One region of the Pradoshia sp. D12 genome, then DNA from elsewhere that is predicted to be linked to it. Evidence: a T-box and tRNA genes for the amino acid it is inferred to sense, from the RefSeq annotation. Region 1 holds a T-box; the other holds one or more tRNA genes.

Region 1 (5,207 bases):
GCTCGTTATACAGGTCCAAGCTGGAAACTATCCCGTCGTTTAGGAATTTCCCTAAGCGGTACAGGTAAAGAATTAGAAAAGCGTCCTTACGCACCAGGACAACACGGTCCTAACCAACGCAAAAAGCTTTCCGAATACGGTTTGCAATTGCAAGAAAAACAAAAACTTCGTCACATGTACGGTGTGAACGAACGTCAATTCCGCACAATGTTCGATCGTGCTGCTAAAATGCCTGGTAAACAAGGTGAAAACTTCATGATTCTTCTTGATTCTCGCCTTGATAACATTGTTTACCGTTTAGGTTTAGCTCGTACTCGTCGTCAAGCTCGTCAGCTTGTAAACCACGGGCACATCTTGGTTGATGGACGTCGCGTTGACATCCCATCTTACCGTTTAGCTCCTGGTCAAGTAATCGGAGTACGTGAAAAATCCCGTAACCTTGATATCATCAAGGAAGCTATGGAAGTAAACAACTTCGTACCTGACTACCTAACTTTCGATGCTGACAAGTTAGAAGGTACATTCACTCGCTTACCTGAGCGTTCTGAATTACCAGCTGAAATTAACGAAGCTCTTATCGTTGAGTTCTACTCTCGTTAATTAATACGCTTTGTAAATAGCGTATTCAAAAACCCTGGAAACCTTGTTTCCAGGGTTTTTATTTGTGTAGAAAATATAATTACTAAACTTATAATCAGACTCGAAATATTATTTATAAGAATTATGAAGCAAATGACACTTAATTCTCTCTTTGTTTTTGGAAAAACGAAGACCAGGCAATACCTTAAAAATTTACCATGACATCATCTGTAAACACCATTAAACGGGACTCCAAACCTAAAACAGATCTTAGGTTTTTCATCCTAACAAGATCTGTTTTGGTGTACTTAACATAGCTGTGGACATATCTATTAAATCAATTTCTTTTGGAATACTTTTCAATCACATAAAGTAAAAGCCAGCATCAAACTCACTAAAAATCGGAAATTAAATCCCCTCTAACTTTATCTACAAATAGAAATTAGTCACCTCTTCAGATGTATTATAAAAGAACTATATTGTGGATCAAATTTATCATTCACTTATTAGACAGTACAGTAGAATAACGGTTTGTTACCTCCTTCATTTCAAGACTATCCCAACTATTAGAGTAACTGATACTTATACCAATCTATACATATTGTAGTAGGCGAGAAAATGAAAAATGAAAAAAATAAAAATCAGAAAAAATATAATAGTTTATTTAATATTTTATTAACAAACTAATCAAAAATTGTGATAATATAGTTAATTGTGTAAATTATTACTAACAAAGAGGAGGGGAATTTGTTGGCTTCTTAATTTTAATGAGGAATACCAACAACTAAGATGAAAAAATATATTGCTGGAATTTTAACTGTTTTCTTAAGTTTTACTGTACTATTTTTAACGAATAGTAATCAGGTTGAGGCTGCTTCCAAAACGATGTACGTAACTGCAGACAATTTAAATGTGAGGGAGAAAGCATCATCATCGTCAAAAATTATTACGGCCTTAAAGAAAAATACAAAATTGATTGTAACTAAAAAGAGCGGTAACTGGGGATATGTCAAAGTTAACAAAAAAAATGGATGGGTATCAATAAATTATTTAACATCCAAGGCTCCCGTAACAAATAAAACAATGTACACTACTGAAAAAACAACCCTGAAAAAGCTAGCAAAAAATAACTCCGGCACGCTGAAAACGATTAACAAAGAGGCAACAATAATTGTTTATTCAACTACTTCCGATAAATATGCCAAAGCAAAGTACGGTGGAAAAACGGGATGGATTTTAAAATCTAAAGTGAAAGATTCGAAGACAGTTACAACAACTTCAAAAGCAGCAATAAAATATAAAACAATTAAACAAAATGACAATACTTTAGCAAAAGGCACTACGAAAGTCGTCCAAAAAGGAAGCAACGGAAATCAAACGATCATATACAAGAAAACGTTAAAAAATGGAAAGCTAATTAGCACAAAAAAAATATCGTCTAAAGTAACAAAAAAAGCAGTGAATCAAATTATTAAAGTAGGTACTAAAGAAACTAAAGCATCTAATTATGCAACCGAGGTTCTTCGATTGGTTAACCAAGAACGCGCAAAAGTAAATATAGCACCTTTGAAAAATTTAAATAGTCTTTCGAAAGTTGCCGAAGTTAAATCAAAAGATATGCGTGATAACAATTATTTCAATCATACAAGCCCCACATACGGGTCTCCGGGAGAAATGGTAAAAAAATTCAATATTTCTTTCACGATGCTTGGTGAAAATATTGCAGCTGGACAAATTACTCCTGCATCTGTAGTGAACAGTTGGATGAATAGCCCAGGGCACAAAGCGAATATTCTCGATGCACGTTATACCCATATCGGAATTGGGTATGCCGAAGGTGGTTCATGGAAACATTATTGGACACAATTATTTTTAAAACAGTAAGTAAAAATACTTAATATTCATTTCAATTTTATTTCTTTCAACCATTTATAATAAAGCACAATAAGAAAAATATCTTACTATACATTAAAAGGGCTGCCTAACCGAGACAGCCCTTTCTTCTTTCTATCATGCGTACTTAATAAGCGTGTATTTCTTTTTACCGCGGCGAATTACCGTGAATTGTCCTTCTAGCTTATCATCCTCTGTCATCGTATGAGCGAGGTCTGTGACTCTTTCACCGTTGATGTAGATCGCACCATTTGTGATATCCTCACGCCCCTGACGTTTAGAAGGAGAAATTTTTGCATTTACTAGTAAATCTACCAAGAGCAGTTCCTCATTGCTGCCCACTTCAAAGCTTGGTACATCCTTGAAGCCCTGGCGAATTTCTTCTACAGATAATTGCTTAATATCACCGCTGAATAAAGCTTTAGAAATATTGATTGCTTGTTGTAAAGCTTCTTTACCATGAACAAGTTTCGTTACTTCCTCAGCAAGCGCCTTCTGAGCTGCCCGTTTTTCCGGAGCTTCAGCAACCTCTTTCTCAAGCGCTTCGATTTCTTCTTTGCTTAAGAATGTAAAGTATTTAATGTATTTAATAACATCACGGTCATCTGTATTAATCCAGAACTGGTAGAACTCATATGGAGACGTTTTTTCACGATCTAACCATACCGCTCCGCCTTCTGTTTTACCAAACTTAGTTCCATCTGATTTTGTAACTAATGGAACCGTTAAACCAAAGGCTTTTGCATCTTCCTTCGTTTTACGAATTAATTCCAGACCTGCGGTAATATTTCCCCATTGATCACTTCCGCCGATTTGTAAACGGCAGCCTTGAGTTTCGTATAACTTCAGGAAATCAAGAGATTGCATGATCATGTAACTGAATTCAGTAAACGAGATACCAGACTCAATACGGGATTGTACAGAATCTTTAGCAAGCATGTAGTTGAGTCCAAAATGTTTCCCAATATCCCGAAGGAACGTAATTAAGTTCATGTTGCCAATCCAGTCATAGTTATTAGCCATGATTGCTTTATTCTCACCAGTTTCGAAGTCGAGGAAACGGGAAAGCTGATCTTTAATACGTGCAGTCCATTGGTGAACAACATCCTCTGTATTTAACGTACGCTCAGCTTTTTTACCACTTGGGTCTCCTATCATACCTGTCGCTCCGCCGACTAATGGGATTGGCTGATGTCCTGCTAACTGGAATCGTTTCAGGATTAAAATAGGTAACAAGTGACCAATATGCAAGCTATCGGCAGTCGGATCGAAGCCAGCATATAGTTTCACGCTTTCTTCCTGTAATAATTTTTCCAATCCCTCTTCATCTGTAAATTGATTCACGAGACCTCTAAAACGTAAATCATCTAAAATATTCATCCTTCTCCACCTCTTACTGTTTAGATTAGATTAAAATAAAAAACGCCCCTTCATCTAAATGAAGGGACGATTACTATCGCGGTACCACCCAACTTGCGAAACATATAACTGTCTCGCCGCTTATCCTTTTAACGGAAAGGTTCCGGCATTCGCTACACAGCTTTACATAAAGCATTCCCGAATGCTGCTCGAGGAGGTAATTCATCATTTCGCTTGTACCGGTTTACACCACCCACCGGCTCTCTTAAACATTGGCGAACTAACTACTGAAATCCTGTTATCGCATCAAATATATAATATTGGTTATGCTTTTTTTACCATAATAACAAACTGTTTGTCAAACCCAATAATTGTATTGTTTCGCTAATATAGAGAAACTATACCTACCTGAAACACTTGCTTATGCTATAATGTATGTGATTTGTTGGGGGAGTGAATGAATGAAAGATATTTTTATAAAACTTAAAGAAAGGCTTGCGCCATTGTGGGACTTTGTAAACAAACCCGTTGTACAGCGAAGAGCACGTATTTCCTATCAGGTTATCTGGAATAATCTATTAATCTTCTTAATTGTATCTGTCATCGGGATGGCATTTGCTGGCGGAGTTGGAGCTGGTTACTTTGCATCTATGGTAAAAGACGAACCAATCAGGAGCAAGGAACAGCTTAAATCAAGTGTGTCCAGTTATGAAGAAACATCTGAGATTTATTTTGCAAGCAATGTATATATGGGGAAAATGCGTTCTGATCTTGAACGTAAAGCAGTGAAACTGGAAAATGTTTCGGATTACGTTAAGACAGCATTAATTTCCACAGAAGATTCCTATTTTTATGAGCATAAGGGTGTTGTACCAAAAGCCATCATTCGAGCTTTACTTCAGGAAGTGACAAATTCTTCTGTCCAATCAGGAGGAAGCACACTGACACAACAATTAATAAAACAACAAATCTTAACGAATGAGGTTTCCTTTGATCGTAAGGCGAAGGAAATCCTGCTGGCATTACGCCTTGAAAAATTCATGAAAAAAGATGAGATTTTAGAAGCTTATCTGAATGTCTCACCGTTTGGCAGAAATTCCTCCGGCCGTAATATTGCCGGTGTCCAGGCTGCAGCGGATGGCATTTTCGGGGTAGATGCCAAAGATTTAACTCTGCCACAGGCTGCCTTTATTGCGGGATTACCAAAGAATCCATACCTTTATACACCATTTACACAATCCGGTGAAGTGAAGGAGGACCTTTCCCCAGGTATCAATCGTATGAAAACAGTTCTTAAAAGAATGTATACCAACGATGCCATTACAAAGGAAGAATATGATAAAGCATTAAAATATGATATTAAGAAAGACCTTGCA
Region 2 (5,207 bases), 1.4 Mb from region 1:
GATAATCAGAAAAAGAGAGAGGTTGATGGGAAAGTCTATTATGAACGTAGTGGAGGCCCTGGTTCTTTATCATCCGAGGTAACAAAAGGAGAAAAAACTAAAGCAATCATACAAATCAAAAAAGAATTCTCAGCCATCCATCCCACTCAATAATCGGAAAAAAAGCTAAGAATTTGCCCTTGGCTTTTTTATATTTCATTAAGATTAACCTACCTGCTTCGAGAATTTTCCACAATCCGGAAGATGGCACTACGTTTCATATATAAATTTCGTTTTTTGATAACTCCCGTGTTTAATTTCATTTTCGAACTTTCTCTTATGTTTCAGAGCCATTTATGTATCTTTTAACCGCTTCAATACGTTGTTCATCATATACATTCACTCAAAAAATCCCCTGAAGAGGTAAATCCGTGTCTACCGTTTCAGGGGCAGTTCATTAACTGATGATAGTCTTCACTTTTACTTACATAAAGGTAATGTTCTTTTGACCTTGCAGAAAAATGTTCGTCTCGCGAGGCTTCGTTTCAGCAATCACTTTACCGTTTCGAACAGAGTATAGAATCTCTGCTTGCAGGCGAAGGGCATGGTAACCATCTTCCGCATTCAGCACAACGAAGTTTGCTGGATTTCCTTCTGCAATACCGTAATTTTTAAGGTTCAATGCTTTAGCACTATTACCAGTCACAAAACGTAAACTGTTTGCAATATCACTATAGCCCATTAACTGTGAAGCATGTAAGCCCATATGCAATACTTGAAGCATATTCCCGTTTCCGATTGGATACCAAGGATCCATAATATCATCATGACCGAAGCAAACATTTAATCCGTTTTGATCAAGCTCTTTTACGCGTGTTAAGCCACGACGTTTTGGATACGTGTCAAAACGCCCCTGCAGATGAATATTCACTAATGGATTTGCTACGAAATTCAATTCGGCAAGTCTAAGTACACGCATTAATTTATATGCGTAGGCATCATTGTAAGATCCCATTGCCGTCGTATGACTTGCTGTAACACGACCTTGGTAATCATTCATAATCGTTTCACGTGCTACAACTTCCACATGGCGAGACTGCTCATCATCAATTTCATCACAATGAATATCAATCGGCTTGTCATATTTCATGGCCAATTTAAAAATCTCGCGAACCGATTGAACTCCGTCTTCACGCGTAAATTCAAAGTGAGGGATTCCCCCAACAATATCAGCACCCATTTTTAAGGCTTCCTCTACTAGCTCCAACCCATTTGGATAAGATATTAGACCTTCCTGCGGGAAAGCGACAATTTGTAAATCAACAAAGTCTTTCATTTCTGCTTTCACTTCAAGCATAGCTTCTAATGCTACTAAAGAAGGATCCGTTGTATCGACATGTGTACGCACAGCACCTATTCCGTTAGCAATTTGCCAGCTAAGGGCTTTCTTTGCACGCTCTTTTACATCCTCTTTTATTAAGGAATCTTTGCGTTCAGACCAACATTGAATACCTTCAAATAAAGTCCCACTTTCATTCCAACGTGGTTGGCCTGCCGTTAAAGTAGTATCTAGATGAATATGAGGTTCAATAAATGGCGCACAAACCAGCTTTCCACTTAGATCAATTGTTTCACAGCTGTCAAATTCACCTGTACCTGCCTCAACAATCTTTAAAAATGAACCATTTTCTATTAGTAAATCCCAAAGGCCTTCTCTTCCAAAGATTGCAGCATTAGCCCACTTTTTCATAATAGCATCCTACCTCCTCTTCCCTTACCGTAACAACTGTTGTTTTCATTAGCTTAACAGCAACTACATAAACAATTCCTGTAATCAATAATGTGTTTAGTGAAGCGATTCCCGGCAATGTTAACCCCGAGATGACACCAACAGCCCATGCAATGATGGCTGGAACATGTACTTTTGCAATGTTTGCCTGCTCATACTGAATATATTGTCTTTTTTGGATAAAGAAGAAATCCACAATAATAATTGATCCAATAGCCGGCAGAGTGGATCCTAGGAATGTCAGCCAGCTTGTGAAATTGTTATAAAGTACGATGGCAAATACCGTACCAATCGTACCGTTCATCATAACCATAAATACCTTTGGCTTCTTGAACATGGTTGCAAAACCAAGTCCAGATGCGTACAGGGAGTTATCGTTTGTTGTCCAAATGTTTAATCCGAGCACTAAAACAGCCGGCAATAGTAAGCCTTGTGAAATCATTACATCTGAAATATCATTGTGACCAGTTGCTATTACACCAATCGCACCAAATAGGAACATTAATGTATTTCCTAAGAAAAAGGCAATGACAGTTGTTGTTACAGCATGTTTTCCTGATTTTGCATAGCGTGCAAAGTCGGGTGTTAATGTACCACCACTAATGAATGAACCGATTGTAATCGTTAAAGCTGCTGCTAATGTTAATGAAGTTTCAGGTTTATAAGCAATGAGCGCTTCCATTCCTCCCATATCTGAAATGGCCATTCCTGCACTCGTTGATCCAAAAATCGCAATAGCCGGTACAGCGATAAAACTTAAGATTGTTAAAGCTTTCATACCGAAATAAGCAGTTGCTGTCATTAAAATCCCTGTAATGATGACAATCGGTACCAGTGGGAGGCCAGTTAATTTAGAAACCGGATAGGCAAACATTCCTAGCCCTACACCAAACCATCCGACTTGGGTTGCAGATAACATGAATGAAGAGATATATGCTCCTTTTTCACCAAAACTATATTGTGCCAGTAAGTGAGTCGATAATCCTGTTTTTGCTGCAATATAACTTAATGCACCGGTAAATGCTCCTAATATAAGGTTTCCTAATAAGATGACACCAATCAACTGCATAAATGTTAATCCTTCACCTAATGATCCACCAGCCCACATACTTGCTGAATAGAATGTGAAACCAAGCATAACAACAAGCATTTTCAGAAAGCTGTTACGTTTTGCTTCAGGTACTGATTGAAATGAAAAATCTTTGTCTTTTAATTGCATTTTGTTTCCTCCCAAGTTATTAGTCTTGGTGAGCAAAAAAAAACCACTTGCCATAAAGTGACAAGTGGAAGGTGTCAGAAATAACCGTATTATTCACACAATAATATATTATGTGTATAAATACGTTCTCCAAACAAAGTATCGCCCACCTTGTCAGCCTCTCTGGACTGCTCTTAAAGGTTCTCAATTTAAATTAAATCTATATTAACAGATTATCTCAGATAGTCCAATGGTAATAGATGGAGGGATTTGAAGGGAATGTATAAAGATTCCGGTATCTATTTCGATTTGCTACTCTTATACAAAAAAAGACTCCCAAATGTTTTAATTCAACATTTGGGAGTCTTTTTAATGATTAATCTTGGCAAGAATTAATCTGATGATACCGGTGGTCGGGGTCGAACCGACACTCCTCACGGAACACGATTTTGAGTCGTGCGCGTCTGCCAATTCCGCCACACCGGCAAGATTTTGGAGGCGGCAACCGGATTTGAACCGGTGATAAAGGTTTTGCAGACCTCTGCCTTACCACTTGGCTATGCCGCCAAATTTGTTGGAGCGGAAGACGGGGCTCGAACCCGCGACCCTCACCTTGGCAAGGTGATGTTCTACCACTGAACTACTTCCGCATTAAGTTGGCTGGGCTAGCAGGATTCGAACCTACGAATGACGGAGTCAAAGTCCGTTGCCTTACCACTTGGCTATAGCCCAACAATTAAATTTATTAGTTAGTATAAGCTATTATTCGAGTTTAATCTAAAAATGGGGCGACTGATGGGAATCGAACCCACGAATGTCGGAACCACAATCCGATGCGTTAACCACTTCGCCACAATCGCCATATTTATTGGCAGGGGCAGTAGGAATTGAACCCACACTGGAGGTTTTGGAGACCTCTGTTCTACCTTTAAACTATGCCCCTATAATGAATGGTGGAGGGGGGCAGATTCGAACTGCCGAACCCGAAGGAGCGGATTTACAGTCCGCCGCGTTTAGCCACTTCGCTACCCCTCCGATATTAAGAGTGCCGGCAAGAGGACTTGAACCCCCAACCTACTGATTACAAGTCAGTTGCTCTACCAATTGAGCTACACCGGCATAATATTTAGGAAAAATCATTATCTGTTAAATTTTAATTAATAATGGTGGCTCAGGACGGAATCGAACCGCCGACACAAGGATTTTCAGTCCTTTGCTCTACCGACTGAGCTACTGAGCCAACTTCATTATGTAAATGGCGGTCCGGACGGGACTCGAACCCGCGACCTCCTGCGTGACAGGCAGGCATTCTAACCAACTGAACTACCGGACCATTTATTGCGGGGACAGGATTTGAACCTGCGACCTTCGGGTTATGAGCCCGACGAGCTACCAGACTGCTCCACCCCGCGCCAATGTGAGTGTGATACTAGTTTTTATGGTGGAGGATGACGGGATCGAACCGCCGACCCTCTGCTTGTAAGGCAGATGCTCTCCCAGCTGAGCTAATCCTCCACATTAAATGGTGACCCCTACGGGATTCGAACCCGTGTTACCGCCGTGAAAGGGCGGTGTCTTAACCGCTTGACCAAGGGGCCAATTATTGTGAGTTATTATGGCGGAGAGCAAGGGATTCGAACCCTTGAGACAGCGTTGACCGTCTACACGATTTCCAATCGTGCTCCTTCGACCTCTCGGACAGCTCTCCATTTATGGCTCCGCAGGTAGGATTCGAACCTACGACCGTTCGGTTAACAGCCGAATGCTCTACCACTGAGCTACTGCGGAATAATTATAATGCCTGGCGACGTCCTACTCTCACAGGGACTCGCGTCCCAACTACCATCGGCGCTGAAGAGCTTAACTTCCGTGTTCGGAATGGGAACGGGTGTGGCCTCTTCGCCATCGTCACCAGACGATTTTGTCAGCGACATTTATTATTATATCGTATTTCTGACATTTTTCAAGAGAAATTTTAAAGAAATTTTATCTTTTTTTCGTTCTCTCAAAACTGGATAATGTAAGTTTGGCAAGTATGCTTGATTCATTTGGTTAAGTCCTCGAACGATTAGTATCCGTCAGCTCCATGTGTCACCACACTTCCACCTCGGACCTATCAACCTGATCATCTTTCAGGGTTCTTACTAGCTTGCGCTATGGGAAATCTCATCTCGAGGGGGGCTTCATGCTTAGATGCTTTCAGCACTTATCCCGTCCGCACGTAGCTACCCAGCTATGCTC

Evidence for each region. The T-box of region 1 lies ahead of tyrS (tyrosine--tRNA ligase). A T-box ahead of a tRNA ligase gene usually reads a tRNA of that ligase, here a tRNA-Tyr.
Region 2: it has a tRNA-Tyr gene. The T-box ahead of tyrS (tyrosine--tRNA ligase) is inferred to sense a tRNA for this amino acid. The anticodon was not compared.

The regions. Positions count from the first base shown of each region.
Region 1 is NZ_CP044545.1:3,201,819-3,207,025, forward strand. It holds gene rpsD (30S ribosomal protein S4) at 1-600, shown strand, start outside; gene F7984_RS19650 (CAP domain-containing protein) at 1,369-2,463, shown strand; gene tyrS (tyrosine--tRNA ligase) at 2,590-3,852, opposite strand; T-box leader at 3,912-4,142, opposite strand; gene F7984_RS15380 (transglycosylase domain-containing protein) at 4,293-5,207, shown strand, end outside.
Region 2 is NZ_CP044545.1:647,297-652,503, reverse strand. It holds gene codA (cytosine deaminase) at 464-1,729, opposite strand; gene codB (cytosine permease) at 1,713-2,987, opposite strand; tRNA gene F7984_RS03225 (tRNA-Leu) at 3,371-3,452, opposite strand; tRNA gene F7984_RS03220 (tRNA-Cys) at 3,460-3,533, opposite strand; tRNA gene F7984_RS03215 (tRNA-Gly) at 3,542-3,616, opposite strand; tRNA gene F7984_RS03210 (tRNA-Gln) at 3,624-3,698, opposite strand; tRNA gene F7984_RS03205 (tRNA-His) at 3,751-3,826, opposite strand; tRNA gene F7984_RS03200 (tRNA-Trp) at 3,836-3,909, opposite strand; tRNA gene F7984_RS03195 (tRNA-Tyr) at 3,918-4,001, opposite strand; tRNA gene F7984_RS03190 (tRNA-Thr) at 4,013-4,085, opposite strand; tRNA gene F7984_RS03185 (tRNA-Phe) at 4,131-4,206, opposite strand; tRNA gene F7984_RS03180 (tRNA-Asp) at 4,223-4,299, opposite strand; tRNA gene F7984_RS03175 (tRNA-Met) at 4,305-4,378, opposite strand; tRNA gene F7984_RS03170 (tRNA-Val) at 4,406-4,481, opposite strand; tRNA gene F7984_RS03165 (tRNA-Glu) at 4,490-4,564, opposite strand; tRNA gene F7984_RS03160 (tRNA-Ser) at 4,583-4,674, opposite strand; tRNA gene F7984_RS03155 (tRNA-Asn) at 4,680-4,754, opposite strand; rRNA gene rrf (5S ribosomal RNA) at 4,766-4,882, opposite strand; rRNA gene F7984_RS03145 (23S ribosomal RNA) at 5,015-5,207, opposite strand, start outside.